DNA from 3 places in the Chimaeribacter sp. YP20170169 genome. Region 2 is predicted to be linked to each of the others. Evidence: predicted binding sites of a transcription regulator. Region 2 holds the regulator's gene; each other region holds the start of a gene.
What was found. Region 2 encodes CRP, which controls carbon source genes, mostly activating them, when cyclic AMP is high. Its sites were predicted from a motif close to ATGTGANNNNNNTCACAT; they were not measured.
Positions count from the first base shown of each region.

Region 1 (10,523 bases), 1.6 Mb from region 2:
GGCCATCGCCGAGGGCAACTTCGACGAGAGCCAGACCAACAGCGCGGCGATGAAGACCTGGCTGGCCTTTTGGGTCAGCAGTATGCACAGCCCGCAACTGAAACGATTACAACGGGTCAACAGCCGCCGGCTGTTTTCCAATTTATCTGCCGAGTTCCGCCGCAGCCTGCCAAAAGCGCAGGCGCGCCGCGCCGCCAAAGGGGTGGCCGGCATGATTGACGGCCTCTGGCTGCGCAGCGCCCTCAGCGGTGAGGAGTTTGACCGCCGCGAGGCGCTGGCGCTGACCTACGAGTATATCGACCAGCTTCTGGCTGCCCGATAGCCTCGGCATCCAACAGAACAGACAGGAGAGACGTATGTCCCGCTACGGTTTGCAAAAACTCTACATCAATGGCGCGTACACCGATGCCGCCAGCGGCGAAACCTTCGACGCGATCAACCCGGCCAATGGCGAAGTGATCGCCCAAGTGCAGGCGGCGGGCGCGGCGGACGTTGACCGGGCGGTGGACGCCGCAGCGAAAGGGCAGAAGGTGTGGGCGGCGATGACCGCCATGCAGCGCTCGCGCATCCTGCGCCGTGCGGTGGACATCCTGCGTGAGCGCAATGATGAGCTGGCGGCGATCGAGACGGCCGACACCGGCAAACCGCTCTCCGAAACCACCACGGTGGATATCGTTACCGGCGCGGACGTGCTGGAGTACTACGCTGGCCTGATCCCGGCGCTGGAGGGGCAGCAGATCCCGCTGCGCGACAGCGCCTTCGTCTACACCCGCCGCGAACCGCTGGGCGTGGTGGCGGGCATCGGTGCCTGGAACTACCCGATCCAGATCGCGCTGTGGAAATCCGCCCCGGCGTTGGCCGCGGGCAACGCAATGATCTTCAAGCCGAGTGAGGTCACCTCGCTGACCGCCCTGAAGCTGGCGGAGATCTACACCGAAGCGGGCCTGCCGGATGGCGTGTTCAACGTCCTGCCGGGCAGCGGCCGCCAAGTGGGTCAGGCGCTGACCGAGCACCCTGGCATCGCCAAAGTCTCCTTCACCGGCGGCGTGGTGAGCGGCAAGAAAGTGATGGCCAACGCCGCTGGCTCGACGCTGAAAGAGGTGACGATGGAGCTGGGCGGCAAGTCCCCGCTGATCGTGTTTGATGACGCCGATCTGGACCGTGCCGCGGACATCGCGATGATGGCCAACTTCTACAGCGCCGGGCAGGTCTGCACCAACGGCACTCGCGTATTTGTGCCAGCGGCGTTGCAGTCAGAGTTCGAACAAAAGATTCTGGCGCGCGTCCAGCGCATCCGCATCGGCCAGCCGACCCAGCCGGACGTCAACTTCGGCCCGCTGGTGAGCTTCGCCCACATGGAGAACGTGCTGCGCTTCATCGAGAGCGGCAAAAAATCCGGCGCACGCCTGCTGGCCGGTGGCGAACGCCTGACCGACGGCGTGCTGGCACAGGGTGCCTGGGTGGCACCGACCGTGTTCAGCGACTGCACCGACGAGATGAAGATTGTGCAGGAGGAGATCTTCGGGCCGGTGATGAGCATCCTCACCTACGAGAGCGAGGAGGAGGTGATCGCCCGCGCCAACAACACCAACTTCGGTCTGGCAGCCGGGCTGGTCACCCGCGATCTGGCGCGCGCCCACCGCGTCATCCACCAGCTGGAAGCGGGCATCTGCTGGATCAACACCTGGGGCGAATCCCCAGCCGAGATGCCGGTCGGCGGCTACAAGCACTCCGGCGTTGGCCGTGAAAACGGCATCAGCACGCTTGAGCACTACACGCAGATCAAATCCGTGCAGGTGGAGCTGGGCGACTTCAGCTCAGTGTTCTAACCCCCACCACCCTTTTGTCAGGGGCAGCAGGCCCGCCCGCCGGGCCTGTGCTTCCTTGCGCCGGGGTGTGCCATGCCGCACCCCCGGACGCCGCACCCGTTTTGCGGCCCGCCTTGCCCCGACCCACAGCAATCACATTGAGGAGACATTCAATGGAATACGATTACATCATCATTGGCGCCGGTTCGGCTGGTAACGTGCTGGCGACCCGCCTGACCGAAGATCCGGGTGTCACCGTACTGCTGCTGGAAGCTGGCGGCCCCGACCACCGCCTGGATTTCCGTACCCAGATGCCAGCTGCGCTGGCCTTCCCGTTGCAGGGCAAGCGCTACAACTGGGCCTATGAGACTGACCCAGAGCCGCACATGAACAACCGCCGCATGGAGTGCGGGCGTGGCAAGGGGCTGGGCGGCTCCTCGCTGATCAACGGCATGTGCTACATCCGCGGCAACGCGATGGACTTCGACAACTGGGCGAAAGCACCGGGGCTGGAGCACTGGAGCTACCTCGACTGCCTGCCATACTTCCGCAAGGCGGAGACCCGCGACATCGGCCCGAATGACTACCACGGCGGCGATGGCCCGGTAAGCGTGGCGACGCCCAAGGCTGGCAACAACCCGCTGTTCGAGGCGATGATCCAGGCTGGCGTGCAGGCGGGCTATCCGCGCACCGACGACCTGAATGGCTACCAGCAGGAGGGCTTTGGCCCGATGGATCGCACCGTGACGCCGAATGGCCGCCGTGCCAGCACCGCACGCGGCTATCTGGATCAGGCCAAGGCGCGCAGCAACCTCACCATCCTGACCCACGCCACCACCGACCGCATCCTGTTTGACGGCAAGCGCGCCGTGGGCGTCAGCTACTTCCACAAGGATGAGTACAACGCCAAGACCGCGCGCGCCAGCCGCGAAGTGCTGCTGTGCAGCGGTGCCATCGCCTCGCCGCAGATCCTGCAACGCTCCGGCGTCGGCCCGGCCGCGCTGCTCAACAGCCTGGATATCCCGGTGGTGCATGACCTGCCGGGCGTCGGCGAGAACCTTCAGGATCACCTGGAGATGTACCTGCAATACAGCTGCACCCAGCCGGTGTCGCTCTACCCGGCGTTGCAGATGCACAACCAGCCGAAGATTGGCGCGGAGTGGCTGTTCAAGGGCACCGGTGTGGGTGCCAGCAACCAGTTCGAGGCCGGTGGCTTTATCCGCAGCCGTGAGGAGTTCGAGTGGCCGAACATCCAGTACCACTTCCTGCCGGTGGCCATCAACTACAACGGCAGCAACGCGGTGAAGGAGCACGGCTTCCAGGCACACGTTGGCTCCATGCGCTCGCCGAGCCGTGGCCGCGTGCAGGTGAAGTCCAAGGATCCGCGCCAGCACCCGAGCATTCTGTTCAACTACATGGCGACCGAGCAGGATTGGCAGGAGTTCCGTGACGCGATCCGCCTCACCCGTGAGATCATGGCGCAGCCAGCGCTTGACCCCTACCGTGGCCGCGAGATCAGCCCCGGCGCGCACGTGCAGAGCGACGAAGAGCTGGATGCCTTTGTCCGTGAGCACGCCGAAACCGCCTTCCACCCGTGCGGCTCCTGCAAGATGGGTACTGACGAGATGGCAGTGGTGGATGGCGAGGGGCGCGTCCACGGCATGAATGGCCTGCGTGTGGTGGATGCCTCCATCATGCCGCAGATCATCACCGGCAACCTCAACGCCACCACCATCATGATCGCCGAGAAGATGGCCGACGCCATCCGTGGCCGCCAGCCGCTGCCGCGCAGCACCGCCGACTACTATGTGGCGGGCGACGCGCCAGTGCGCACCGAGCCGCTGAAGAAAACTGCCTGATTGTCAGGCCACTTCCCCGCGATGCCCAAGGGCGCTGCCGATGCAGCGCCCTTTTTTTGCGCACGTCCTGCCACACCGGGATGCCCCTCCCGTTATACGCTTCATATATGTTTCATATATACCGCGTAGAGTGACTGACCGATGGGCATCATCAAAATTTCTGACTTTATCCATGACGAACTGCGGGTCGCCAGCGACGCCTACTGCCGTTCCATCAATGCGCAGGCCGAGTACTGGCTGCGCATCGGCCGGCTGGCAGAGCAGAACCCCCACCTGAGCTATACGGAAATTACCCAGCAGCTGCTTACCCCCCAGCCTGCCACCGCCGACAAGGAGCAACCATGAACAACATTACCCTGCACACCGCCGCTGACATTGAGAAAGCGCGCCTCGCTGGCCACCTGGCAGCCGAGGTGCTGGCGATGATTGGCGAGCACGTCAAACCCGGCGTCACCACCGAGGCGCTGGACGCCCTCTGCCACCGTTACATTGTGGAGACGCTGGGCTGCACCCCGGCCAATATCGGCTACCACGGCTACCCGAAAACCATCTGCACCTCGGTCAACCATGTGGTGTGCCACGGCATCCCCACCGACAGCAAGACGCTGAAGGCGGGCGACATCGTCAACATCGACGTGGCGCTGATCAAGGATGGCTGGTACGGCGACACCAGCCGCATGTACTTCGTCGGCGAGCCGGGCATCCGCGCCAAACTGCTGGTGGAGACCACCTACGACGCAATGGTGGCGGGCATCCGCGCGGTCAGGCCGGGCGCGACGCTGGGCGACATTGGTTACGCCATCCAGAACGTGGCGCATGAGAAGGGCTTCTCCGTGGTGCGTGACTACTGCGGCCACGGCGTCGGCACCGAGTACCACACCGAGCCGCAGGTGCTGCACTATGGCCGGCCGGGCGAGGGGTTGGTGCTGAAACCGGGGATGATCTTCACCATTGAGCCGATGATCAACGCCGGCAAGGCGGCAACCAGCGTGCTGGCCGATGGCTGGACGGTGGTGACGCGCGATCGCTCGCTCTCCGCGCAGTGGGAGCACACGGTGGCGGTAACGGAGGAGGGAGTGGATCTGCTTACGCCGTGGCCGGACGGTCTGGGGAGTTACCCGCCGATTTAACGCGAGGGAACCCCTGCCCGGTGTGCCGGGCAGGGGAGGGGCTTACTTGGCGTAGGCTTCGGTGGAGATGGCAATCACCACGTCGTCGCTGACGGCCGGGACATATTTGTCCAGCTTGAAGTCAGAGCGCTTGATGGTGGCGGCGGCGTCAAAGCCAATCGCCTGCTTCTTCACCATCGGGTGCTCACCCTGCTTGTTCAGCACGGCGTGCAGGGTCACTGGCTTGGTGATGCCCTTGATGGTCAGGTTGCCCTCGACGTCATACTTGTTGTCGCCAGCGTGGGTCACCTTGGTGCTGTGGAAGGTGGCAGTCGGATATTTGGCGACGTCGAAGTACTCCGCGCCCTTGAACTCGCTGGTCAGCGCGGCGACGTGGGTGTCGATGGTGCTGATCGGCAGGGTGACGTCAACCTTGGAGTTGGCCAGATCGTCGGCGTCAAACACGAGGGTGCCGGTGACGTTGGAGAGGTCAGCGGTGGGGTGCGAGAAGCCGAAGTGCGTCCAGGCTACCACCACGGAAGTATGGCCAGGGTCCATCGCGTAGGTCTGGGTGGCCGCCAGCGAAACCTGGGAGTAGAGGCCGAGGCCCAGCATGGCAGGGAGCAGCACTTTTTTCATGACTGACATTATTACGTCCTTTTGCAGTGAATTCAGGGTCAACAAGACCAATCAGTCTGTAAGAGGGCGCGCCGCGCTGCCAGCTAATATATTTGACCGGTATATTCAAAAAATTTTACTAATGGATTGGGGAAATTGCTCTAGCGGCATGGCCCAATAAAAAAGGCTGCCTATCGGCAGCCTTTTTAATCGCCTCAAAAACTTACTTGAAGCTGACGTTGTCGCTGATCGCCTTAACCAGCGCCTCATGCGCGGCCATATCATCAGAGATGGTCATGATCTGGATATTGATCATCTGTGCATTCTGCTGGGTGGTCAGGCTGGTGCTGATGGCCGCCCGATCCTGCTGTTTGATTTTGGACTCAAACTGGTAGAAGGGGTGGCCGGAGAGGGAGACCATGCCTTTTTTCAGCACATTCACGCTGGAGTACTGCTTTTTGAAGGTCTCAAGCAGTTTCGGGCCATTCTCTTCCAGCGCCTTTTTCAGCGCCTCGCGGTCAGCCAGCGGCGTCAGGCCGCCGTAGTTGACCAGGGTGACCATCTGGTTGGTGGTAGGGTTGGCGAAGATGCGGGTCAGCACGCGATCGCCCTCTTTTGGCGCGGGGGAGCGATCGACAAAGCCCTTCGGCAGCGTGAAACTAAGGCGCGGCTGGGCAGCTTCTGCGGCTGCAGCGGGCTGCGCGGCGTTGTTGGCCGGGGCGGCTTTCGCGTCTGCGGCAGCTTGCTCGGCCGGGGCGGCTTTCGCGTCTGCGGCAGCTTTCTCGGCCGGGGCGGCTTTCGCGTCTGCGGCAGCTTTCTCAGCCGGGGCGGCGCTGGCGGCCGGGGCGGCTTTGTCAGTGGCAGGTTTCTCGGCAGCGTTGTCACACGCAGTCAGGCTGGTCAGCATCAGGGCCGCCAGGCCATATTTCACAATTGGTTTCATGGTTACGTTTTCCTGGAAAAAAGATTTGGCGGAATATACTCAGCTGATGAGCAGGAACAAGCGAATCATGATTTCACGATTGCTACATTGACGGAGTTGAGTATAATTATATGATTTTTAAGGGATAATATTTTCCGCCGGTGAGTGGGGAAAACGCGTGGGGAAAATAGGATTTTTATTATAAATAATCTAAATGATTAACTTGGGAATTATTATGGCTGACATGTATTGGCAAGATCTGCACCACAGTGAACTGGGCGCCGCGCCGCTCTACGCGCTGCTGGCGCTGCGTTGTGAAGTGTTTGTGGTGGAGCAGACCTGCCCCTATCTGGATGTGGATGGGCGCGATCTGGCATCGGGCACGCGCCACCTGCTGTGCTGGCAACAGGGGCGGCTGGCGGCCTACGCCCGCCTGCTGCCGGGCGAGGAGGTAGCGATTGGCCGGGTGGTGGTCGCGCCCTTTGCGCGCGGACAGCAACTGGGGCGCACGCTGATGGCGCAGGCCCACTTGCAAGCGTTCTACCGCGATTTTGGCTTCTCGCCCTGCTCGGAAGTCTATGATGAGGATGGGATTCCCCATATCGACATGCGCCGAACTGTCTGAATTTCACGCAGGCACGATTTTTTGTCAAAAAAATCGGGTAACGTGGGCCTTCCCCCTGCTTGCTGGAGAGAACCAAGATGCCAAGAACACTCTCCCGTTACCTGATGGTGGTCACCGCGCTGCTGGTGCTGGCCGCCTGGATGACCATCACTGCGCTGAGTGACCTGCCACCCAGCACGCCGGTGCTGCTGGCGGCGCTCTCCGCGCTGCTGGGGGCGCTGGCGATCTGGTGCCTCTACTATGCCGCGCTGGCACAGCCGGTGCGCCCGGCGTGGCCGGGCAGCAGCGGCCACCTGACCCATGTGGTGATGATCATCGCCCTCTGTGCCTGGACGGTGGGCAATGCGCACGTCATCGCCTACCCGATGCAGGCCACCCACCTGCCAGCCGCCTGTGTGCTGGTCGGCGCGCCGCTGGCCTGGCTGGCGGCACTGATGCTGTGGCAGTACCGGCGCGGCCTGCGGATACCACGCCAGCACCTGATTGGGCTGCTGGCGCTGGCGCTGCTACTGCCGGTAAGCGGCTATGCCGACCTGCTGACCACCAATGGTCTGGCGACGCTGATCCTGCTGGCAGTGCTGCTGTGGGAGCCGCTGGCGCGCAGCCGCCGCGCTGCCTGGCGATCGCAATAGGGCGCGGCGAGATGCCCGCCCACTTCCCGCCCACTTCCTGACCTTTCCTGCCTGAAAAGCCAGCAAACGGACGCCACCGATTGCGTCTGGCTAAGTAAACGATTGCGTGGCCGCAAAAAAACAGTATCTTTACGGCCCGTTACAGATTGTGATCGTCCTCACGAAAAACATGTATCACTATGCAACTAAAATTGACATTTTTTGACATAATCGCATATTAAGTGACACCTGATTATTGCCGGTAACAAGGTTTGGAGCGCCGCCCCTCATTACGGCTGCTCACCGACCGGCTAAGTGGCTCCTGATGACACACCTGAATGAGCAATAACGCTGCCGCATGTTGTGTGGTTCACCACATCCCCGTTTGGCAGGGAACCGCCCTTTAAAGCACTGGTAATGACAATGAATAAAACTCTTCTCGCCGCGGGCGCTCTGGCTGCCCTCTCTTACAGCGCCACCTCAATGGCGGATGACACACAGGGTGAGTACCTCTCCGACTGGTGGAAACAGAGCGTCAACGTGGTGGGCAGCTACCACACCCGCTTCGGGCCGCAGCTGAACAACGATCTCTACCTGGAGTATGAAGCCTTTGCCCACAAGGATTGGTTCGACTTCTACGGCTATGTGGACGTGCCAAAAGCTTTTGGCGTCGGCAATGGCAACGACGTCGGTATCTGGGACAAAAACGGCTCCCCGCTGTTCATGGAGATCGAACCGCGCTTCTCCATCGACAAGCTGACTGGCACTGACCTGAGTTTCGGGCCGTTCAAAGAGTGGTACTTCGCCAACAACTACATCTTTGACATGGGGCCGGACAGCGACAACCGCCAGAACACCTGGTACATGGGTCTGGGCACCGACATCGACACCCACACTCCGCTGAACCTGTCACTGAACGTCTACGCCAAGTACCAGTGGGAGAACTACAGCGCCGCCAACGAAAACAGCTGGGATGGCTACCGCTTCAAGGTGAAATACTTCCTGCCGCTGGGCGATGTCTGGGGCGGCCACGTCAGCTACATCGGCTTCACCAACTTTGACTGGGGCTCTGACCTGAACGAAAACGGCAACAAGGCGCGCACCAGCAACTCCATCGCCTCCAGCCACATTCTGGCGCTGAACTACGCGCACTGGCACTACTCCTTTGTGGCGCGTTACTTCCACAACGGCGGCCAATGGCAGGATGGCACCGAGCTGAACTTCGGCAAGGGCAACTTCGACGTCAAGTCCACCGGCTGGGGCTACTACGCGGTGATCGGCTACAGCTTCTGATCCCCGTCCCAGACGCGCAAACCCGGCCCCGGCCGGGTTTTTGCTTTTTTGGCTGACTTTTTGCCCGTCTGGCTAAGTTTTGCGCAAAATCCTGCGCGATCCCGCCTGCCGGTTGTGGCATAATGCGCGCCTCATCACATTCCAAACCAAGAGCGAGCGTTGTGTTAAGTACTAACAACATCACCATGCAGTTCGGCAGCAAGCCGCTGTTCGAAAATATCTCCGTCAAGTTTGGCGGCGGCAACCGTTACGGTTTGATTGGCGCCAATGGCTGCGGCAAATCGACCTTCATGAAGATCCTCGGCGGGGATCTGACGCCGAGCGCGGGCAACGTCTTCCTCGACCCGAACGAACGTCTGGGCAAGCTGCGCCAGGATCAGTTCGCTTATGAAAACTACACTGTGCTGGACACCGTCATCATGGGCCACGTCGAACTGTGGCAGGTGAAAGAGGAGCGCGACCGCATCTACGCCCTGCCGGAGATGAGCGAAGAGGATGGCTACAAGGTGGCTGACCTCGAAGTGGCCTACGGCGAGATGGATGGCTACACCGCCGAGGCGCGGGCTGGCGAACTGCTGCTGGGCGTCGGTATCCCGGTGGAGCAGCACTACGGCCCGATGAGTGAGATCGCGCCGGGCTTCAAGCTGCGTGTGCTGCTGGCTCAGGCCCTCTTCTCCGACCCGGAGATCCTGCTGCTGGACGAACCGACCAACAACCTGGACATCGACACCATCCGTTGGCTGGAGCAGGTGCTCAACGAGCGCAACAGCACCATGATCATCATTTCGCACGACCGTCACTTCCTGAACATGGTCTGCACCCACATGGCCGATCTGGACTACGGCGAACTGCGCGTCTATCCGGGCAACTACGACGAATACATGACCGCCGCCACGCAGGCGCGTGAGCGCCTGCTGGCTGACAACGCCAAGAAGAAGGCGCAGATTGCCGAGCTGCAATCTTTCGTCAGCCGCTTCAGCGCCAACGCCTCCAAATCCAAGCAGGCCACCTCGCGTGCGCGCCAGATCGACAAGATCCAGCTGGATGAGGTGAAAGCCTCCAGCCGCCAGAACCCGTATATCCGCTTCGACCAAGAGAAGAAGCTGTTCCGTAACGCGCTGGAAGTGCAGGAGCTGTCAAAAGGCTACGACGACGGCCTGCTGTTCAAGAAGCTGAACCTGATGGTGGAAGTGGGCGAGAAGGTCGCGGTGCTGGGTACTAACGGCATCGGTAAGACCACCCTGCTGAAGACGCTGGTGGGCGAAATTGCGCCAAACAACGGCACCGTGAAGTGGTCTGAGAATGCCTCCATTGGCTACTACGCGCAGGATCACGCCGAAGAGTTCGACTGCGACCTGACGGTCTTTGACTGGATGAGCCAGTGGAAATCCGAGAAGGAAGATGAGCAGGCGGTGCGCAGCATCCTCGGCCGTCTGCTGTTCGGCCAGGACGACATCAAGAAGAAGGTGAAGGTACTCTCCGGTGGCGAGAAGGGCCGTATGCTGTTCGGCAAGCTGATGATGCAGAAGCCCAACATTCTGGTGATGGACGAGCCGACCAACCACCTCGACATGGAGTCCATCGAGTCGCTGAACATGGCGCTGGAGATGTATGAAGGCACGCTGATCTTCGTCTCCCACGACCGCGAGTTCGTCAGCTCCCTCGCCAGCCGTATTCT
Region 1 covers NZ_CP176824.1:2,585,789-2,596,311, reverse strand. The annotation lists gene betI (transcriptional regulator BetI) at 1-322, shown strand, start outside; gene betB (betaine-aldehyde dehydrogenase) at 357-1,829, shown strand; gene betA (choline dehydrogenase) at 1,982-3,667, shown strand; gene ACK3SD_RS11750 (ParD-like family protein) at 3,809-4,012, shown strand; gene map (type I methionyl aminopeptidase) at 4,009-4,797, shown strand; gene ACK3SD_RS11740 (YceI family protein) at 4,840-5,424, opposite strand; gene ACK3SD_RS11735 (DcrB/PsbP domain-containing protein) at 5,618-6,337, opposite strand; gene ACK3SD_RS11730 (GNAT family N-acetyltransferase) at 6,561-6,941, shown strand; gene ACK3SD_RS11725 (low temperature requirement protein A) at 7,019-7,573, shown strand; gene ACK3SD_RS11720 (nucleoside-specific channel-forming protein Tsx) at 7,976-8,845, shown strand; gene ACK3SD_RS11715 (ABC-F family ATPase) at 9,007-10,523, shown strand, end outside.
Region 1: ACK3SD_RS11720 (nucleoside-specific channel-forming protein Tsx) is a predicted target of CRP. The motif match lies at 7,914-7,931, and genes of this name have one in related genera.

Region 2 (10,523 bases):
AGACCTCGTCCATCCGCCATGATGGCGAAGGGGTGTTCCAGTCGCTCAACCAGCCGTTGACCGTTACCCGCTACCACTCGCTGGTGATTGATCCACCGAGCCTGCCCGACTGCTTCCGCGTCACCGCCTGGACGGAGCGCGACGGCGCGCAGGATGAGATCATGGGCATCCGCCACCGCACGCTGCCGCTGGAGGGGGTGCAGTTCCACCCAGAGAGCATCCTGAGCGAACAGGGTTTGCAGCTGCTGGGCAACTTCCTCGCCCGCTGACGGCAACAATTTGCCATCGCAGGCGATTTCCGGTTGCCTGCAAATGATTTATTATGCATATTTCCTGATTATAATTTCATGAGCTGTGGCGGCATCGGGTCGTGGCGGCTGGTCTGATGGCAGAGGGAGAGCGGTATGACAGATAAATCAGCAGTGGGTCGTGACACGTTTGATCAGGTGATTTTGCCTGTTTATGCACCGGCACAGTTCATTCCGGTGAAGGGCAAGGGCAGCCGGGTCTGGGATCAGCAGGGCAAGGAGTATGTGGACTTCGCTGGCGGCATCGCGGTGACCGCGCTTGGCCACTGCCACCCGGCGCTGGTGGCGGCGCTGCACCAGCAGGGCGAAACGCTCTGGCACGTCAGCAACGTCTTCACCAATGAGCCGGCGCTGCGTCTGGCGCAGAAGCTGATTGACGCCACCTTTGCCGAGCGCGTTTTCTTCGCCAACTCCGGGGCAGAGGCCAACGAGGCTGCCTTCAAGCTGGCGCGCTACTACGCCTCCCACCGCCACAGCCCCTATAAGAGCAAGATCATCGCGTTCCATAACGCGTTCCACGGCCGCACGCTGTTTACCGTGTCGGTGGGCGGCCAGCCCAAGTACTCCGACGGCTTTGGCCCGAAACCGGCGGACATCGTCCATGTGCCTTACAACGATCTCGATGCGGTAAAAGCGGTCATTGATGACCACACCTGCGCCATCGTGGTGGAGCCGATTCAGGGCGAGGGCGGTGTGACGCCCGCGGACGCCGCGTTCCTGCAAGGGCTGCGCGCGCTCTGTGACCAGCATCAGGCACTGCTGGTGTTTGATGAGGTGCAGAGTGGCATGGGCCGGAGCGGCCAGCTCTTTAGCTACATGCACTACGGCGTGACGCCGGACATCCTGACCACCGCCAAGGCGCTGGGGGGCGGTTTCCCGGTCAGCGCGATGCTGACCACCGAGGAGATCGCTTCGGCAATGACGGTCGGCACCCACGGCACCACCTACGGCGGCAACCCGCTGGCCTGTGCGGTGGCCGAGGCGGCACTGGATACCATCAACACCCCGCAGGTGTTGGCGGGCATTGAGGAGCGTCGCCAGCACTTCCTGAAGGCGCTGGAGACGATCAACCAGAAGTATGCGATCTTCAAAGAGGTGCGCGGCATGGGGCTGTTGCTGGGCGCGGAGCTAAGCGAGCCGTACCAGAACAGGGCCCGCGATGTACTGACGGCCGCGGCGGAGCAGGGGCTGATGATGCTCAACGCCGGGCCGAATGTGCTGCGTTTTGCGCCGTCGCTGGTGATCGAGTTTGATGACATCCATGAGGGCATGGCGCGGCTGGAGAAGGCCATCGCCACGCTGGCGGGCTAAAGTCCCCGCTACTCTGAAGCCGCCTCCGGGCGGCTTTTTTGATCGCGCTTCACGCGGCGCGCCAGCCAGATGCCGTGGTGCGGGCGCTGTCGCCAGGCCAGGCTGGAGATGGTGTTCATCGCGTTGAGGTGCGAGAGGATGCGGCGCAACGGGCGCTCCATCTCGGTCACTGGCATCTCCGGCGCGCTGTCCGGCGCGCGGAACATCGGGTCTGACGAGGGGTTGCCGTCGGCCGGGCCGTCATACATCAGCCGCTGCTGGCAGCTCTGGAGCGCAATCTCACAGGTCTCCAAATACTCCTGCGCCAGCGCCGGGGTCAGCATGTAGTGATCGCGTGCCAGGATAGTCATCGCGTTCAGGTGCTCAACAATTGACTGGCTGTGCATCACCCAGAGCCGCATGTCAGCCAGGTAGTGGGAGTTGAAGCCCGGCTCCTGCATCGCCTGATTGAGGGCGGTGTAGAGGGTGTTGTGCGTCTGATTGGCCATGATGCGGGTATAGGCCAGCTTTGCCGGATCTGGGTTGGCGCTGAGCAGCAGGCGGATCGCCTCCTGATAGGCTTCCAACGCCTGCCAGGCGTTGTCGCGCAGCTTGCCGCTCTGCCACTGTGGCCAGAGCCAGATGGTGCTGCCAAAGGCCAGCGCGCAACCAATCAGCGTGTCTACTAACCGTGGAATCAGGAAGTTAGCGCCATTTTGCGTCACCAGTTGCAGCGTGTAGACCGCAGTGATGGTCAGCCCCACCATGCCCAGCCCGTAGTTATTGCGCAGCACCAGATAGGCGGCCAGCATGATCAACACCAACAGGCCCAGCATCGCGGCTTGCGGCAGTTGCAGGTGCAGCACGCCAGCGGCCAGCACCAGCCCGGCCAACGTGCCGATGGCGCGGTGCTGGATACGCACGCGCGTGGCGTTGTAGCCGTTCTGGATCACCAGCAGCGCGGTGAGCAGCACCCAATAGGGTTTCGGCAGGTCAAAGAACAGGCCAATCGAGCTGCCGAGCGCCAGCATCACGCCGACGCGTGCGGCGTTGCGCAGCGACATCGATCGCCAGGAGAGATAGCGCTTCAGCGCTGGCCAGAAGGGCAGGCGGTTGCGGCTCTCCATCAGGTTACGGCGATAGAGCGGCCGCTGGGTATGCAACAGGCGCGCGATGCGGTTGAAGTGGTAGTAGCAGAACTGGCCGACCGGGTTATCAGGGTAGCGGTTGGCAATCTTCTCCAGCGCTGCCAGTTCGCCGCCCATCTCAAAGCGGGCGGAGCGGCGGTGGTAGAGCAGGTCATCGGCAATCATCCGCAGCCGCTTGGCGATCACCTCCGCATTGCGGCGGATAATCGCCTCTGCTTGGCTCTGCGCCACCAGTTTCTGCACCTCCTCTGGCTGGTGCAGGCTGACGGTAATGTGCTCCTGGAGATCGAGCGCCACCTGGAAGGCGCGGAACAGCCGCCGATAGTGCGGGTGGCGCTCGCCGGAGAGCATATGCAGTTGCTGATAGACCTGCACAATCAACTCCATCACCTTCTGCTGGCGCTTGAGCAGCGGGGGCAGGGCAGTGTCTGGATCTAGATGCTGGGTCAGCAGGCTGTACTTGGCATCAACGTAGTCACCCAGTTCGCGGTAGAGCAGACTGAGCGATTCACGCATTGGCTGCTCTTTCCACAGCCGGAACCAGCCCCAGGTAAACAGCCCATACCAGAGCGTGCCGAGCACGAACAGCCCCGGTGCCTGCCAGAGCGGCGTGGTGCCAGCCATGCTAAGGGTAAAGATGGCCGCCACCAGCGTGCCGTTGAGCAGCCGGCCATGCAGCGGGCTGATCTCGCCTGTCACGCCGAGCAGCAGCGCCAGCGCCAGCAAAATCAGCGGCAGCGGACAGTGGGCGTAGAGCAAGAGCAGTTGCAGTATCAGGCTGCATCCGGCGAACAGCGTACCGCCAATGGCCAGACGTTTTACATAGCGCCGATGGGGCGTGTCGAGACCGGCGATGTTGCAGCAGGCGGGCACCAGTGAGAAGAGCAAGCCGACCTGGAGCTGGCCGAACGGCAGCGCGATGGCCGCGGGCAGGCAGAGCACCAGCGTTTGCCGCAGGGCGTAGTTGACTTCAGGATGGTAAATAAGACGGCGCCACATGTTCAATCAGGGAAGAACGGCGCAGTGCGGGGGGGCCGCAGCTGCGCCGTGTTGATCCGGGATTAACGAGTGCCGTAGACGACAATCGTTTTGCCGTGGGCGGAGATCAGGTTCTGATCTTCCAGCATTTTCAGGATGCGGCCGACGGTTTCGCGGGAGCAACCTACGATTTGACCAATCTCCTGGCGGGTAATCTTGATCTGCATACCATCGGGGTGGGTCATGGCATCAGGCTGTTTCGCCAGATTGAGCAGGGTCTGGGCGATACGGCCAGTCACATCCAGGAAGGCAAGGTTGCCCACCTTTTCGGAGGTAACTTGCAGGCGGCGCGCCATCTGGGAGGAGAGGCGCATCAGGATGTCCGGGTTGACCTGGATCAGCTGACGGAATTTCTTGTAGGAGATCTCCGCCACTTCACAAGCCGTTTTGGCGCGTACCCACGCGCTGCGCTCCTGGCCCTCTTCGAACAGGCCAAGTTCGCCGATGAAATCCCCTTGGTTGAGGTAGGAGAGGATCATCTCTTTGCCCTCTTCATCCTTGATCAGCACGGCGACCGAACCTTTCACGATGTAGTAGAGCGTTTCAGCCTTTTCACCCTGGTGAATCAGCGTACTTTTGGAAGGGTATTTATGAATATGGCAGTGAGACAGGAACCATTCGAGAGTAGGGTCTGTTTGCGGTTTGCCGAGAACCATTTGCTTTTATCCTCTGTTGTAATCGCTGCCCAAAATCACAGGGCTCAGAGTTCCCTGTACGGCGTTTTGAAAATACGCCTCTTTCAAGAGTATTAACTGTCTGATAATGCTGCAAGGCGGAGGCTGAAAAGTCGCCAAACGGCGGCCTCGTCGTTCCATTGAAAACCTGACCTTGCTCCATACAGAACATTTTGTTTCGGGTTTGTTTTATCACAGCCTGAACCGAGTGTCTTCTGTTGTCTCGCTTCAGCATGATGAAGATCGGCCCGATTGCCTGTTTGGCTGCGAGGGGTTAGGCTATTTTCAGAAAATAATCGGAGGATGAGGCTATGCAGGCACGGGTAAAGTGGGTGGAAGGGCTGACGTTTCTGGGGGAGTCCGCATCGGGCCACCAGATCTTGATGGATGGCAATGCCGGTGACAAGGCACCCAGCCCGATGGAGATGGTGCTGATGTCCGTGGGCGGCTGTAGCGCGATTGATGTGGTCTCCATCCTACAGAAGGCGCGGCAGGATGTGCGCGACTGTGAGGTGCGCCTGACCTCAGAGCGCCGCGACGAGGTGCCGCGCACCTTTACGCACATCAACCTACACTTTGTGGTGAGCGGCAAGGGGCTGACGGAGAAGAGTGTGGAACGCGCCGTCAACCTCTCGGCAGAGAAGTACTGCTCGGTGTCACTGATGATCGGCAAGGCCGCGTCAGTGACCCACAGCTTTGAGATTGTCAGCGTCGAGTGACGCCCAGGGGGCGGCCCGCCGTCCCCGCTTACTTGATGATTTTCCCCTCCAGCAGCCGCTGCACTAGCGGTGCCATGATCAACTCCATCGCCAGCCCCATTTTGCCGCCCGGCACCACCAATGTATTGATATGAGAGATAAATGAGCCTTGCAGCATAGCTAGCAGATAGGGGAAATCGATCGCCCCCAGCCCGCGGAAGTGGATCACCACAAAGCTCTCATCCAGCGATGGGATCGCCTTGGCGGCAAACGGGTTGGAGGTGTCCACCGTCGGCACGCGCTGGAAGTTGATATGGGTGCGGGAGAACTGCGGCGTGATGTAGTTGATGTAATCCTCCATCGACCGCACCACCGAGTCCATCACAGCCTCGCGCGAGTGGCCGCGCTCATTGGTGTCGCGGATCAGCTTCTGGATCCACTCCAGATTGACGATCGGCACCACGCCGACCAGCAGATCCACATGCCGCGCCACGTCGTGGTGCTCGGTCACTACCCCGCCATGCAGCCCTTCGTAGAACAGCACGTCGGTCTCCTCCGGCAGCGGGTGCCAGGGGGTGAAGGTGCCCGGCACCTGATTGTAGGGCACTGCCTCGTCATAGGTGTGGAGGTACTTGCGCGCCTGCCCGTTGCCCTCACGCCCATACTGGATGAAGGTCTGCTCCAGCAAACCGAAGTCATTGGCCTCTGGGCCAAAGTAGCTGACATGCCGGCCCAGGTCGCGCGCCTTGCGGATCGCCATGTCCATCTCAGGTCGGGTGTAGCGGTGGAAGCTGTCGCCCTCCACCTCGGCGGCGCGGATGTTCAGTTGCTGGAAAATTTTGCGGAACGCCAGGCTGGTGGTGGTGGTGCCGGCTCCGCTGGAGCCAGTGACGGCGATGACCGGGTGTTGGGCTGACATAGTTTCAAGACTCCATGAGAGGTGATGCCTGCATACCGTGCAATCAGCATAATTAATTATAGAGTTACCATAATTATGCGGACGCGCCTAGGGGCAGGCCCTCGGCCACTCAGCCTTGGTCACTCGGCCTGCTCGCCCCGATCGCCACGGAACTGGTTGCGCGGCATGATATTGACCGACTCATGCAGCTCCGACCATACCAGCACCACTTCACCACTTTTCAACTGGCGGCGTACATCTTCGACCTTCTGCTCCAGCGTCCGTTCATGTTCGCCGTAATCAGTGCCCTCGCGCAGGACGAACGCCTCAATCAGGTTGCTCAGGGTGTCGCTGTCGAGTTCTTTCCAAGGAATAATCATGCTTCAGGCTCCAGATAGGGGGACAGCCAGGCCGGGATACGGTGCTCCAGCCACATTTGCGGCCGCTTCAGGGTGCCGCTGACAAAACCGACATGGCCGCCATGCTCCGTCAACTGGTACTGGACGTTGGCAGGGAGCTGGCCGGCATCGGGGATCACCGCGTCGGTCATAAAGGGATCATCCTTGGCATGGATGATCAGCAAGGGGGTGGTGATGCGCGGCAGCAGCGGCATCGCGCTGCAACGGCGGTAGTAGTCAAGCGCGTCGTCAAAACCGTGGGCGCGCGCGGTGATGGCGTCATCAAAATCGCGCAGCCGCTTCAGGCCCTTCAGCTGCTGGAGGTTGACCGGCAGGGTATTGGGATAGGCTTGAAGCTTGCGGGCGGCGTTGCGCTTGAGCTGCTCCAGCAGATAGCGCTGGTAAACGCGTGAAAAGCCCTGCTCCAGTCGCTGTGAGCAAGGCTCCAGCATCAGCGGTGCCGAGACCACCACCGCCGCGGCCAGCCGCGCGCGCTCACCCTCCTCGCCCAGATAGCAGGCCAGCATATTGCCGCCGAGCGAGACGCCCACCGCCGCCGTTGGCACCGGGCCGTGCTGCTCCTCCAGCCAGCGCAGGAAGAAGCGCGCATCCTCGGTTTCGCCGGAGTGGTAGATGCGTTGCAGGCGATTGGCCTCGCCGCTGCAGCCTCGGAAGTGCATCACCACGCCCAGCCAGCCGCGCTGCTGCCAAGCGTGGAGCAGGCCGTGGGCATAGGGGCTGTAGAAACTCCCCTCCAGCCCGTGGAACAGCACCACGCGCGGCTTACCGACCGCCTGTTCGGGCGGTTCGCTCCAGGCCAGATCGACGAAATCGCCATCCGGCAGTTCCAGCCGCTGCCAGTGCGGCTGGAGACGCGCCTGCCGCCGGTAGAGGCGGGGCAGCAGCGTTTGCAGGTGCGGGTTACGCGCCCCGCGCATGGCCTGAAAAGTATCGTGCATGGCGGACATCGTTTTCTTCATGGGTCAGGATGGACAGTGGGGGTTATCACGCCGTCAGCGGCTGGGTGAAGATTATCATATCGCACAACGCCGGGGCGGGAAGTGCCCCGGCCAAAGGAACCGGGTTTATTTCTCGCCATGCGCAACAGGGCGGGCCGGGGAGGCCCACCCGTACATCACTCGGCGCTGAACTGCTCAAGCTGCTCCTGGATCTCCAGCCACGCCATCTCAGCCTCTTCCAGCCCGGCCTTGGCCTGCGCCTGTTTTTGCAGGCAGGCGGTCAGGTCGGCCTTGCGGGCCGGATCGTAGAGTGCGGTGTCACCGAGCGTGGTTTCCGCCTCCGCCAACTGCGCGCTGTAGCTCTCCATCTGCTTCTCCAGTTGCTGCAACTTCTTGCGCAGTGGCTGGGTCTGGCTACGCAGTTCCGCCTCGCGCCGCTTCTGGTCTTTACGTGCCTGCGCGCTATTGCTGCCCAACTCTTTGGCAGGTGCGTCCTGCTGGCTCTCCTGCTTTTGCAGGTCGCTCAGCCACTGCTGGTAATCCTCCAGATCGCCCTCGAAAGGCTCGACTTTGCCGTCGTGCACCAGATAGAGATCGTCCGTGGTGGAGCGCAACAGGTGGCGATCGTGCGAGACCACCACCAGCGCGCCCTCGAAGTCGATCAGCGCTTCGGTTAGCGCTTGACGCATGTCGAGATCCAGGTGGTTGGTCGGCTCATCGAGCAGCAGCAGGTTGGGGCGCTGCCAGACAATCAGCGCCAGCACCAGCCGCGCCTTTTCGCCGCCGGAGAAGCGGGCGGTCTGCTCGGTCACTTTGTCGCCCTGGAAACCGAAGCCACCCAGATAGTCGCGCAGCTGTTGCTCCAGCTCGCGCGGCGCCAGCCGGCTCAGGTGCTGGAGCGGCGACTCGTCGGCGCGCAAAAACTCCAGCTGGTGCTGGGCGAAGTACCCCAGCTTGACGTCCTTCGCCAGACCAATCTCGCCCTGCTGCGGCGCGAGGGTGCCGGCCAGCAGCTTGATCAGCGTCGATTTGCCAGCACCATTGCGCCCCAGCAGGCCAATGCGCGAGCCGGGCACCAGATTCAGCTTGATAGCGTCGAGGATGGTGCGATCGCCATAGCCAGCGCTCACCTTCTCCATGCGCAGCAGCGGATCGGGCAGCGCCTCTGGCGCACGGAAGCTGAAGTGGAACGGGTTATCGACGTGCGCTGGGGCGATCAGCTCCATCCGCTCGAGCATCTTGATGCGGCTCTGCGCCTGCTTGGCCTTGCTGGCCTTGGCACGGAAGCGATCGATGTAGCTTTGCAGGTGGGCCACTTTCTCCTGCTGGCTCTGGTAGAGCGACTGCTGTTGCGCCAGTTTGGTGGCGCGCTGGCGCTCGAAGGAGGAGTAGTTGCCGGTGTACTCGTTCAACGACTGCTGCTCAATATGCAGGATTTTGTCGACGATCGGGTCGAGGAAGTCGCGATCGTGCGAGATCAGGATCAGCGTGCCGGGATAACCCTTCAGCCACTTCTCCAGCCAGATCACCGCGTCCAGATCGAGGTGGTTAGTTGGCTCATCGAGCAGCAGCAGATCGGAGCGGCAGATCAGTGCCTGTGCCAGGTTAAGGCGCATCCGCCAGCCACCGGAAAAATCTTTCACCGGCTGCTGGAGCTGGCCCTGCGAGAAGCCAAGGCCGTGCAGCAAGCTGGAGGCGCGCGCCTGAATGGTCCAGGCCTGAATGGCGTCCAGCTTGCCGTGCACCAGCGCGATGGCGTTGCCGTCGTTGCGCGCGTCAGCGGCGCGCAGGTCGGCCTCTAGCTGGCGGAACTCGCGGTCGCCGTCAATCACATACTCCAGCGCGGGTACATCCAGCGCCGGCGTCTCCTGGTTGACCCAGGCCAGCGCCCAGTTGCCGGGGAAATTGACGCTGCCGGCATCGGCGCTCATTTCACTTTTCAGCAACGAAAGCAGGGTAGATTTACCGCAGCCGTTCTTGCCCACCAGCCCGACTTTCTGGCCTGGGTTCACCGTCGCGGAGGTGTTATCCAGCAGGACTTGCGTACCGCGTCGTATTTGTAGCGAGGAGAAAACAATCATAAAGCGCCGTATGTTCAGAATATGTTAAATTGACGACAACTAAGATGGCCAAAACGTTAAGTCACCAGACGCCTGGCGTCCTTGAATCTTGCGGAGCATGGTAACGGAAAATCCGCACCCTGACGACGCTTTGGAGGGAATGATGTCGCCGCCGCCCAAGGTTTTGCTGTTGTATGCCCACCCTGAAGCCCAGGACTCGGTGGCCAACCGGAGGCTGCTCGCCTCTGCGGCCGGGTTGGAGCATGTCACCGTGCACGATCTCTACGCACACTATCCAGATTTCTTCATTGATATCCAATACGAGCAGCAGTTGCTGCGCGAGCACAGCGTCATTGTGTTTCAACACCCTTTCTATACCTACAGCTGCCCGGCGCTGCTGAAGGAGTGGATGGATCGCGTGCTGGCGCGCGGTTTCGCCAGCGGCATCGGCGGCAACGCGCTGGCCGGCAAGTATTGGCGCACGGTGCTCACCACCGGCGAACCGGAGGGCGCCTACGGCAAGCAGGGCTACAACCGCTACCCGATGGCGGAGATCCTGCGGCCGTTTGAGCTGACCGCCGCCATGTGCCGGATGCACTGGATGTCGCCGATGGTGATCTACTGGGCGCGCCGCCAGTCGACAGAGGTGATGGCCAGCTATGCCGACGCCTATCGCGACTGGTTGCGGACGCCGTTGCCACAGGAAGGAGGGTGAATGGAAGCATCGAACATTTTAGGGGCGGCGCTGGTGTTCCTGTGCGCTGCCGTGGTAGCGGTGCCGATCGCCCAACGGCTGGGTCTCGGTGCGGTGCTCGGCTACCTGATCGCTGGCATCGCCATCGGCCCGTGGGGTTTTGGCGTGATCCGCGACGTGCAGGAGATTTTGCACTTCTCCGAGCTGGGGGTAGTGTTCCTGATGTTCCTGATTGGTCTGGAGCTGAATCCGGCCAAGCTGTGGCAGTTGCGGCGCTCGATCTTTGGCGTCGGTGCCGGGCAGGTGGGGCTGACAGCGGCGGTGCTGTTCGCGCTGCTCTACCTGTCGGACTTCGCCT
Region 2 covers NZ_CP176824.1:263,182-273,704, forward strand. The annotation lists gene ACK3SD_RS01130 (aminodeoxychorismate synthase component II) at 1-269, shown strand, start outside; gene argD (bifunctional acetylornithine/succinyldiaminopimelate transaminase) at 405-1,619, shown strand; gene ACK3SD_RS01140 (YccS/YhfK family putative transporter) at 1,628-3,745, opposite strand; gene crp (cAMP-activated global transcriptional regulator CRP) at 3,808-4,440, opposite strand; gene ACK3SD_RS01150 (OsmC family protein) at 4,770-5,177, shown strand; gene ACK3SD_RS01155 (phosphoribulokinase) at 5,206-6,075, opposite strand; gene ACK3SD_RS01160 (YheU family protein) at 6,195-6,434, opposite strand; gene ACK3SD_RS01165 (hydrolase) at 6,431-7,411, opposite strand; gene ACK3SD_RS01170 (ABC transporter ATP-binding protein) at 7,588-9,492, opposite strand; gene kefG (glutathione-regulated potassium-efflux system ancillary protein KefG) at 9,635-10,186, shown strand; gene kefB (glutathione-regulated potassium-efflux system protein KefB) at 10,187-10,523, shown strand, end outside.

Region 3 (10,523 bases), 730 kb from region 2:
AATTGCCCTGCTGCACCGCGTAGACAAGGCGGCGCGCGCCGCTGACCGCCGCGTGCAGGAGGTGAGCGCCAGCCTGACCGGCGTCTATGAGACGGTACTGGTCGCCGCCACCGACGGTACGCTGGCGGCGGATGTGCGCCCGCTGGTGCGCCTCTCCGTCAGCGTGCTGGTGGAGGAGGATGGCAAGCGCGAGCGCGGTTCCAGCGGCGGCGGCGGCCGTTTCGGCTACGACTTCTTCCTGGAGAGCGTGGATGGCGAAGTGCGCGCCGACGCCTGGGCGCGCGAGGCAGTGCGCATGGCGCTGGTGAACCTCTCCGCCGTGGCGGCACCGGCTGGCGCGATGCCGGTGGTGCTGGGCGCGGGCTGGCCGGGCGTGCTGCTGCATGAAGCGGTAGGCCACGGTCTGGAGGGCGACTTCAACCGCCGTGGCACCTCGGTCTTCAGCGGACAGGTGGGCGAGCTGGTGGCCTCCGAGCTGTGCACCGTGGTGGATGACGGCACCCTGCCGGGCCTGCGCGGCTCATTGGCGGTGGATGATGAGGGCGTACCCGGTCAGTACAACGTGCTGATTGAGAATGGCGTGCTGAAGGGCTACATGCAGGACAAACTGAACGCCCGCCTGATGGGCGTCGCGCCGACCGGCAACGGCCGCCGTGAGTCCTATGCCCACCTGCCGATGCCGCGCATGACCAACACCTACATGCTGGCTGGCCGCTCCACGCCGGAAGAGATCATCAGCAGCGTCGAGTTCGGCCTCTATGCGCCAAACTTTGGCGGCGGGCAGGTGGATATCACCTCCGGCAAGTTCGTCTTCTCGACCTCCGAGGCCTACCTGATTGAGAAGGGACGCATCACTAAGCCGGTGAAGGGCGCAACCCTGATCGGCTCGGGCATTGAGGCGATGCAGCAGATTTCGATGGTCGGCAATGACCTGGCGCTGGATCGCGGCGTAGGCGTCTGTGGCAAAGAGGGGCAGAGCCTGCCGGTCGGCGTTGGCCAGCCGACCCTGAAGCTGGATGCCCTCACCGTGGGCGGCACCGCCTGATCCTCTGGCCCTGCCCATCCGGGCAGGGCCTCACTCCTCGCTTGGCCGCTGCTCGCGGTACTGCTGGAACAGCGTACCGACGTGGTTGAAGTACTCCGTTAGATAGTTGATGCACACCTGCACCTTCAGCGGCAGCTTGTCCTTTTCGGTATAGAGGGCGTAGACCGGCCGCGGATCGGAGTGGTAGCGGGCAAACAGAATCTCCACCTCCCCGGCGTTAATCTCATCGATGATCCACATCAGCGGCACGTAGGCGATGCCAGCACCGGCCTTCAGCCAGCGGATCATGGTCTGTGAATCATTGGTGACGAAACGCCCCTGCGGGCTGAGGCGGGTGGTGATGCCCTCTGGCGCGATCAGCTCGAACTCGCTGTCCGGGCGTACGCTGTACTCCAGCCAAGAGAAGTTGACGATGTCCGCTGGCTTCTCCGGCGAGCCGTGCTGGTTGAGGTAGCTACGGGCGGCGCACACCACCATCGGCATCGAGCCGAGGCGGCGCGAGAAGAGGCTGGAGTCCTGCAACGCGCCGACGCGGATCACCACGTCCAGCCCATCGGCGATCAGGTCTGGCGCGGGGATGCCGGTCACCAGATTGACCGTCAGGCCGGGGTACTCGCGCATCATGTCGGCGGTCATGTTCGCCAGCACGTTTTGCGCCATGGTGGAGGAGCTGCCGATGCGCAGCGTGCCGGTCGGGGTATTGTTGAAGGCGTAGAGCTGCTCATGCACCTCCAGCACGTCCTGCAACATGCGTCGGCAACCTTGGTAGTAGATCTTGCCCGCCTCGGTCAGGCCGATGCTGCGGGTGCTGCGGTTCAGTAGCTTCACCTGTAGCTCATTCTCCAGTTTGGAGACGGTCTGGCTGATGGAGGAGACGCTCATTTCCAGCTGCCGCGCCGCGGCCGTGAAGGAGCCGCACTCCACCACTTTGGCGAACACGGACATCCGTTTCAGTCTTTCCATTATTCACTCTGGCTTAAAAGTGATTTAGATCACATAAGGTAGATAAGGCTTAAATAAGCAGGCTAACATAGTGGCACAGGTGAAGTGCCTCTCGTCAGGCGAATCTTTAGTCAATCAGTTCTTCCTGCGACACCTCCGCGTTGCTCCAGTTTACTTTTCATTCTCGGTTTCCGACCTTTTTTCGGTGGCGGGAGCCGGATATTGCCTAAAATATCTGAAGCGCGTGCGCAGTTATGGTGAGGCATTAGCCCGGTAGAGTAAACAATAAGGAATAAATGATGAGTTTGCTTCCGGTAATGGTAATTTTCGGATTATCGTTTCCCCCGGTATTCTTCGAGATCATCGTCGCGCTGGCCCTCTTTTTCCTCCTGCGACGACTGCTGCAACCCACCGGGATCTATGATTTTGTTTGGCATCCGGCGCTGTTCAACACCGCGCTGTACTGCTGCTTGTTCTATCTGATCTCCTGTCTTTTTGTCTGAGGCCGTTCCGTGAAAACCCTATCCATAAAAATAATCCGTATTGCGATCACCCTGCTGTTGGTCATCCTGGCGGCCATCGCGATTTTCCGTGCCTGGGTGTTCTACACCGAATCCCCTTGGACCCGTGACGCCAAATTCACCGCCGATGTGGTCGGGCTGGCGCCGGACGTCAGTGGGCTGGTCACCGCCGTACCGGTGATGGATAACCAGCTGGTGAAGGCGGGCCAGATCCTCTTCACCATCGATAAGCCGCGCTACCAGCAGGCGCTCGATGAGGCCGAGGCGGACGTGGCCTACTATCAGGCGCTGGCCGCCGAGAAAAAACGCGAAGCGGGCCGCCGCGTGCGCCTTGGCGTGCAGGCGATGTCGCAGGAGGAGATCGATCAGGCGAACAACTCGCTGCAAACCACCCTGCACCAGCTGGCGAAAGCTGAGGCGACGCGCGACTCGGCGCGGCTGGATCTGACCCGTACCGACGTGCGCGCCCCGGCTGACGGCTGGGTGACCAACCTGCGCGTGCATGGCGGCGAATTCATCACCCGTGGCTCCACCGCCGTGGCGCTGGTGAAGAAGAACACCTTCTACATCCTCGCCTATATGGAAGAGACCAAACTGCCGCAGGTGCGGGTGGGTGACCGCGCGGAGATCACCCCACTCGGCAGCAACCGCATCATGCATGGCACCGTGGACAGCGTCGCCGCAGGCGTGACCAACAGCAGCAGCACCGTGGACAGCAAGGGGCTGGCGACCATCGACAGCAATCTGGAGTGGGTGCGGCTGGCACAGCGCGTGCCGGTGAAGATCCGTTTGGATGACATCGACCAGAGCCACCCTTACCCGGCTGGCACCACCGCCACCGTGGTGCTGACCGGCCCGAACGATCGCAACCTGCAACAGGCTTCGCCCTTCGTGCAGTTCCTGCACCGCCTGCGTGAGTTCGGCTAAGGGGAGGCGATGAGAAGCCTTAACATTGAATTCCCGTTCCCGCGTATGCGGTTCGCGTTCAAACTGACCTTCGCCATTCTGTTTGCCCTGATTCTGGGGTTCCACCTTGAACTGGTCACGCCGCGCTGGTCAGCAATGACCGCCGCCATCGTGGTCGCCGGGCCAGCCTTCGTTGCCGGTGGCGAGCCTTTCTCCGGGGCCATCCGCCACCGGGGCTGGCTGCGTATCATCGGCACCTTCATCGGCTGTCTGGCGGCGCTGGTGATCATCACCACCACCGTGCGCGCGCCGGTGGTGATGCTGCTGCTCTGCTGCATCTGGGCGGGCTTCTGCACCTGGTGGTCATCGCTGGTGCGGGTAGAGAACTCCTACGCCCTTGGGCTGGCGGGTTACACCGCGCTGATTATCGTCGTCACCTCCGCCAACACGCCGCTGCAAACGCCCCAGTTTGCCGTGGAGCGCTGTAGCGAGATTGTGCTGGGCATCGTCAGTGCGGTGATCGCCGATCTGCTCTTCTCGCCGCGCTCGATCAAAAATGACATCGACCGGCTGGTGGAGAAGCTGCTGGTAGACCAGTACCGCCTGATGCAGCTCTGCCTGCGCTCCACCGAGCGCGAGACGGTGGACAAGGCGTGGGGCGATCTGGTGAAAAGCACCAACGCGCTGAACGGGATGCGTGGCCACCTGATGATGGAGTCCTCCCGCTGGACGCGCGCCAATCGGCGGCTGCGGGCGATGCATACCCTGTCGCTGACCATGATCACCCAAGCCTGTGAAAGTTACTTCATCCTGATGAACCACCCGGAGGAGATCTCCGAATCGATGCGCCAGCTGTTCGATGAGCCAGCGGAGAGCATGGTGGAGGTGCACAAACGCATGAAGATGCTGCGCCACCTGCTGACCAACGACGCCACCGCGCCGGTGACTGTGACCAGCTGGGTCGGCGCGGCCTCGCGCTATTTGATGCTGGCGAAAGGGGTACGCACCAACAGCAGCATCAGCAGCATTGAGGAGAACGTGCTGCATGATGAGGTGGTGGTGGTCAAACCCTCCTCCGCCGAGCGTTACCATGCGCTGATCAACGGCCTGCGCACCTTCTCCGCCACCGCCTTCGGCTGCCTGCTCTGGCTGTGGACGGGCTGGACTTCCGGCAGCGGTTTTATGGTGATCATCGCCGTGGTGACGGCGCTGGCGATGCGTACACCCAACCCACGCATGATGGCGATGGACTTCGTGCTGGGGATGATGGTGGCGATCCCGGTCGGCTCGCTCTACTTCATGTTGCTCCTGCCCGCCACCCAGCAGAGCGTGGTGCTGCTCTGCCTTTGCCTTGGTGTGCTGACTTTTATCTGCGGCATCGAGGTGCAGAAGCGGCGGCTCGGCACCCTGGGCCTGTTGGCGGGCAGCATCAACATTCTGGTGCTGAGCAACCCGATGGAGTTTAACGTGACCAGCTTCCTCGACAGCGCCACCGGCCAGTTCATTGGCGCGGGCGTCGCGCTGCTGGTGATCCTGCTGATCCGTGACAAATCCAAGGAGCGCACCGGGCGCACGCTGCTCAACCGGCTGGTCAGCAGCGCGGTCTCGGCACTGACTACCCAGGTGGCGCGCCGCCGTGAGAACCATCTGCCGGCGCTCTACCAGCAGCTCAACCAGTTGCTGGTGATGTTCCCGAATGACATCGCCAAATACCGGCTGGCGCTGACGCTGATCATTGCCCACCAGCGGATGCGGCAGGTGGAGATCCCGGTCAATGAGGATCTCTCGGCGTTCCACAAACGTATCCGTAACACCGCCGACCATGTGGTAACGGCCAAAAGCGATGCCAAACGCCGCTACTACTACAACCGGATGCTGAAGGAGCTGAATGAGTACCAGCAGAAGTTGGTGCTGTATGAGGCGCCGCGCAACGTTACCGAGCCGGTGCAACGGCTGGCGGACATGCTGCACAAGTACCAGAACGCGCTGCTCAGCGCCTGATTAGAAAGCCAGACTCCGGTCTGGCTTTTTTGTGTCTGGCGTCCTGCCTCACTCCGTTCCCCTCGCTCTCCCGCGAACGCCCGTCCGCCCCCTGTTGGCCTGGCGTACTGGCCCTGCGCATCGGTGACATGATAAGCCGCTATACTTACTCCTTGAATGATAAGTATGCGGCGCTGATGCCGCGCAGCGATCAGGAGATAACCATGACAAGCGATGAACGCCTGACAAATAACGACTTATTTAAGACCGGCTACTTTGTGGCGGGTGAATGGCACCGGGCCAACGAAACCTTTGATGTGCTGAACCCGGCCACCGGCGCGGTGGTGGCGCAGGTGGCAAAAGCCGGGCAGGCGGAGACCGAAGCCGCCATCCGCGCCGCCGAAGCGGCCCTGCCGGGCTGGCGCAGCCAAACCGCCAAAGCGCGCTCGGAGATCCTCTACCGTTGGTATCAGCTGATCAATGAGAACAAACAGTATCTGGGCGAGCTGATGGTGGCAGAGCAGGGCAAGCCGCTGAAAGAGGCGTTGGGCGAGGTGGACTACGCCGCCAGCTTTATCCAGTGGTTTGCCGAGGAGGCCAAGCGCGCCAACGGTGAGATCATTCCCGGTGCGAAAGCGGGGTCACGCATTCTGGCGACCCGCGAGCCGATTGGCGTGGTGGCGGCCATCACCCCGTGGAACTTCCCGCTGGCGATGCTGACGCGCAAACTTGGCCCGGCGCTGGCCGCTGGCTGCACCGGTCTGATCAAGCCCGCCAACAATACGCCGCTGTCGGCGTTTGCCCTGCTGGCGCTGGCTGACCGCGCCGGGGTGCCGAAAGGGGTGCTGAATGGCGTGGCTGGCGATACCTCCGCCATCAGCGAGGCCATCATGGCCAGCCCGGTGGTGCGCAAAATCTCCTTCACCGGCTCCACCGAGGTGGGCAAAACGCTGGTGCGCAACGCCGCCGACACGCTGAAAAAAGTCTCGATGGAGCTGGGCGGCAACGCGCCCTACATCGTCTTTGATGACGCCGATCTGGAGCTGGCGGTGCAGGGCGCGATTGCCAACAAGTTCCGCAACAGCGGGCAGGTGTGCGTCGCCACCAACCGCTTCTATATTCAGGACGGCATCTACGACCGCTTTGTTACCCGCCTTGGCGAGGAGGTGCAGAAGCTGAAGGTCGGCAACGGCATGGAGGAGGGCGTGGTGGTCGGCCCGCTGATTGAGCCGAAGGGCGTCGATAAGGTGGAGCAGCACATCAAGGACGCGCTGGCGAAGGGCGCGCGGGTGGTCACCGGCGGTGAGCGTCACGCGCTGGGTGGCAACTTCTTCCAGCCGACGGTGCTGGCGGAGGTGACGGAGGAGATGCAGGCCACGCAGGAGGAGACTTTCGGCCCGCTGGCGGCCTGTATGCGCTTCCAGACCGAGGAGGAGGTGATCCGCCGTGCCAACAACACGCCGTTTGGGCTGGCGGCCTACTTCTACACCCAGAACCTGCAACGGGTGTTCCGCGTCTCGCAGGCGATTGAGAGCGGCATGATCGGCATCAATGAGTGCTCAGTCTCCACCGAGGTCGCGCCGTTCGGCGGCGTGAAGGAGTCCGGCATGGGGCGTGAAGGCTCGGTGCTGGGGCTGGAGGAGTACCAGATCGTCAAGACACTGCATCTGGGCAACCTGTAACGGGTGACCGCGGGCCGTGCCGATCTCGGCCCGCTACCCGGCGACAGCAGGGGATCAGGCAAAAATTTTATCCGGATGGAGCAAGGCATGGGAAAAGTGGTGTTCGACTTTAATCAGATTCCGGATCTGCCCCGGTTTTATGGCGAATTTGCGCGCGAGTTTGCGCTGGACGAGGACTTTGGGGCGAATCTGGACGCGCTGTGGGATGTGGTGACTGGCCGCCTGGGGCTGCCGCTGGAGATTGAGTTTGTGAACCTGAACCCGCGCAAGAAGCGACGCTTCGGCGCGCTGGTGCTGCTTTTTGAGGAGGCGGAGGAGGAGCTGGAGGGCGGGCTGCGCTTCAACATCCGCCAATAAAGGGTGGGGCCGGGCAGGGGGCCCGGCCAGCCCTTAATCCTGTGTCTCAGCCAGTTCGCGCAGGTACTGGAAGATCTGGCGGAACGCCTTCGGCGGCTTGTTGGCGGCCTTCTCTTTCTGGGCGTTGCGCACCAACGCGCGCAGTTGCTGGCGATCCGCATCCGGGTAGAGCGCCAGCACGTCCGGCACCGCGTCATCACCCTCTTCCACCAGACGGTCACGCAATGCTTCCAGTTTGTGGAACAGCGACACCTGCTGGTTGTGGCGGTTTTTCAGCTTGTCGAGCGCGGTCTGGATCGGCTCCGGGTCACGCGCGCGCAGCATTTTGCCAATCAGCTGCAACTGGCGGCGACGGCCCTCTTTCTTGATGCGCTGTGCCAGTTCAATTGCGGCGCGCAGATCCTCATCCAGCGGGATCTTGTCCAGGGCGTTTTTGCCCAGATCGACCAGCTCCGCGCCCAGATCTTTCAACGCCTCGGCGTCGCGTTTGATTTCGCTTTTGCTGACCCAAATAATCTCTTCGTCTTCGTCGTTTTCATTCTCAGGGACGTCGTCGAGCCAGTCTTCGTGTGATTTGTTCATGGGGACTCCAAAAAAAGAGGCTAATCCTATCAGGTTGTCGGCGTGGATCGCCAGCGACAGCCCGATTTAGCCGCCTGCCAGTGCGCTGGCCCGGCCCCGCGTGCCGCGAAAGATCGGGCCGGCTGCTGTGGCTGCCATCATTTTGCGCCAATCTCTGTTAGACTCAAGTCTATGTATCCGGTGTAAAACGCCGCAAAGTGGACGCGAAACCCCGGCACCTCGCCCGGTTTCCCAACGATTATCTCATTAATTATGGCAAATAAATGAAAGTAGTCACTCAAGTTGCAGAGCAGCGTAAGATGCTGGAGCAGGCGGTGGCCCGTGCGCTGGAACTGGCGCAGGCTGGGGCCGATCAGGCCGAAGTCGCCGTCAGCAAATCCACCGGGATCAGCGTCAGCACCCGGTTTGGCGACGTGGAGAACGTGGAGTTCAACAGCGACGGCGCGTTGGGCATCACGGTCTACTGGCAGAACCGTAAGGGGAGCGCCTCCTCCACCGACCTCAGCCCGGAGGCCATTGGCCGCACCGTGCAGGCGGCGCTGGACATCGCCCGCTACACCTCACCCGATCCCTACGCCGGTGCCGCTGACCCGGAGCTGCTGGCCTATGACGCGCCGGATCTTGACCTGTTCCACCCGACCGAGCTAGACGCCGAGCGCGCCATCGAGCTGGCGGCGCGCGCCGAGCAGGCGGCACTGGCAGCGGACAAGCGCATCACCAACAGTGAGGGCGGCAGCTTCAACAGCCATGTCGGCATCAAGGTGTTCGGCAACAGCCACGGCATGTTGCAGAGCTACTGCTCCAGCCGCCACTCCATGTCGAGCTGCGTAATCGCCGAGCATGAGGGCGACATGGAGCGTGACTACGCCTACACCATTGGCCGGGCAATTGACGACCTGCAAAGCCCGGAGTGGGTGGGGGCCGAGTGCGCCCGCCGCACCCTGTCGCGCCTGTCGCCGCGCAAGCTGGCAACGATGAAGGCCCCGGTGCTGTTCGCCTCGGAGGTCGCCACCGGCCTGTTCGGCCATCTGGTCGGTGCCATCAGCGGCGGCAGCATCTACCGCAAATCGAGCTTCCTGCTCGACAGCCTCGGCCAGCAGATCCTGCCGGAGTGGCTGACCATTGAGGAGCACCCGCACCTGCTGAAGGGGCTGGCCTCCACCCCGTTCGACAGCGAGGGGGTACGCACCCAGCGCCGTGATATCGTTAAGGATGGCGTGCTGCAAACTTGGCTGATGACCAGCTACTCGGCGCGCAAGCTGGGGCTAAAGAGCACCGGCCACGCTGGCGGCATCCACAACTGGCGCATCGCCGGCCAAGGGCATGACTTCGCCGCGATGCTGAAACAGCTAGGCACCGGGCTGGTGGTCACCGAGCTGATGGGGCAGGGCGTCAGTGGCATCACCGGCGACTACTCCCGCGGCGCGGCCGGTTTCTGGGTGGAGAATGGCGAGATCCAGTACCCGGTGAGCGAGATCACCATCGCCGGTAACCTGAAAGAGATGCTGCGCAACATCGTCAGTGTCGGCAGTGACATCGAAACCCGCAGCAACATCCAGTGCGGCTCGGTGCTGCTGCCGGAGATGCGCATCGCCGGCCAGTAAGCCTCACCCCACGCTTTCCCCCAACGGGCGCCTTTTGGCGCCCGTTTTTATTTCCGCCGTTTTGCGAATCCGATCCCTCCCCGGCAGTGCTTTTCCAGTTTGAACTGGAAAAAGAGTGGCTACACAGGCCGCCGCCCGGCGCGTAGGGTGGGGTTATCACAGGGCGGCAGGGAGAGAGGTCACAGTGAATAACGCAAGCGCGCCAGAGACAGAGGACGAAGCGGCAAACAGGCAGGTTGAGCAGGTGCTGGCGCAGATCCACGCCCTGTTGTGCGGGGCGGCGATCGTCCCGAACGCGGTGCAGCAGCAGATGCTGGCGTCCCACATCCGCGCGATGGTGATGCGCTCCCGCACGGGCGAGCCGCTGCCGGAGGTGGATCGGGAGCTGTTCGATGAGATCTCGCCGCACTCCATGCAGCTGGCCGAGCAGGTGGTCGCCAGTTTCGGCAACCTGCCGATTGAGGAGGCTTACCTGCTCTCCGTGCATTTTGAAGTCGCGAAAGAGAACCAGACCACTAACTGATGACAGAGAGGGACAGGCATGGGCATTACCGTAGTGATTGGCGATCGGCTGGGCAAAGGGCAGAAAGTGGCGCAGGGCGTGGAAGCGGCAGGCGGCCGCGCGGTGGTGGTGCCCGGCATGGCGGCGGATATGCGGCTGGGTGACGTGATGAAGGCGGAGGGGGCCACCTTTGGCATCTCCTTCTGCGGCAGCGGCGGGGCCGGGGCGATCACCGCCCAGAACAAGTATGGCTACCGCGCCCGCCACGGGATGCGCTCCGTCGAGGAGGGCGTCACCGCCATTAATGAGGGCTACCAGGTGCTGGGCTTCGGCTTTATGGACAAAGAGGAGCTGGGCGAAAGGCTGGTGGAGGCGTGGCGCAAGAAATTCGGCCAGACGCCA
Region 3 covers NZ_CP176824.1:3,430,859-3,441,381, reverse strand. The annotation lists gene tldD (metalloprotease TldD) at 1-1,045, shown strand, start outside; gene aaeR (HTH-type transcriptional activator AaeR) at 1,076-2,008, opposite strand; gene aaeX (p-hydroxybenzoic acid efflux pump operon protein AaeX) at 2,287-2,490, shown strand; gene aaeA (p-hydroxybenzoic acid efflux pump subunit AaeA) at 2,500-3,435, shown strand; gene aaeB (p-hydroxybenzoic acid efflux pump subunit AaeB) at 3,445-5,415, shown strand; gene ACK3SD_RS15705 (NAD-dependent succinate-semialdehyde dehydrogenase) at 5,619-7,076, shown strand; gene ACK3SD_RS15700 (barstar family protein) at 7,164-7,433, shown strand; gene yjgA (ribosome biogenesis factor YjgA) at 7,467-8,015, opposite strand; gene pmbA (metalloprotease PmbA) at 8,279-9,619, shown strand; gene ACK3SD_RS15685 (glycine dehydrogenase) at 9,804-10,142, shown strand; gene ACK3SD_RS15680 (SFCGS family glycine-rich protein) at 10,161-10,523, shown strand, end outside; gene ACK3SD_RS15675 (DUF4312 family protein) at 10,496-10,523, shown strand, end outside.
Region 3: aaeR (HTH-type transcriptional activator AaeR) is a predicted target of CRP. The motif match lies at 2,026-2,043, and genes of this name have one in related genera.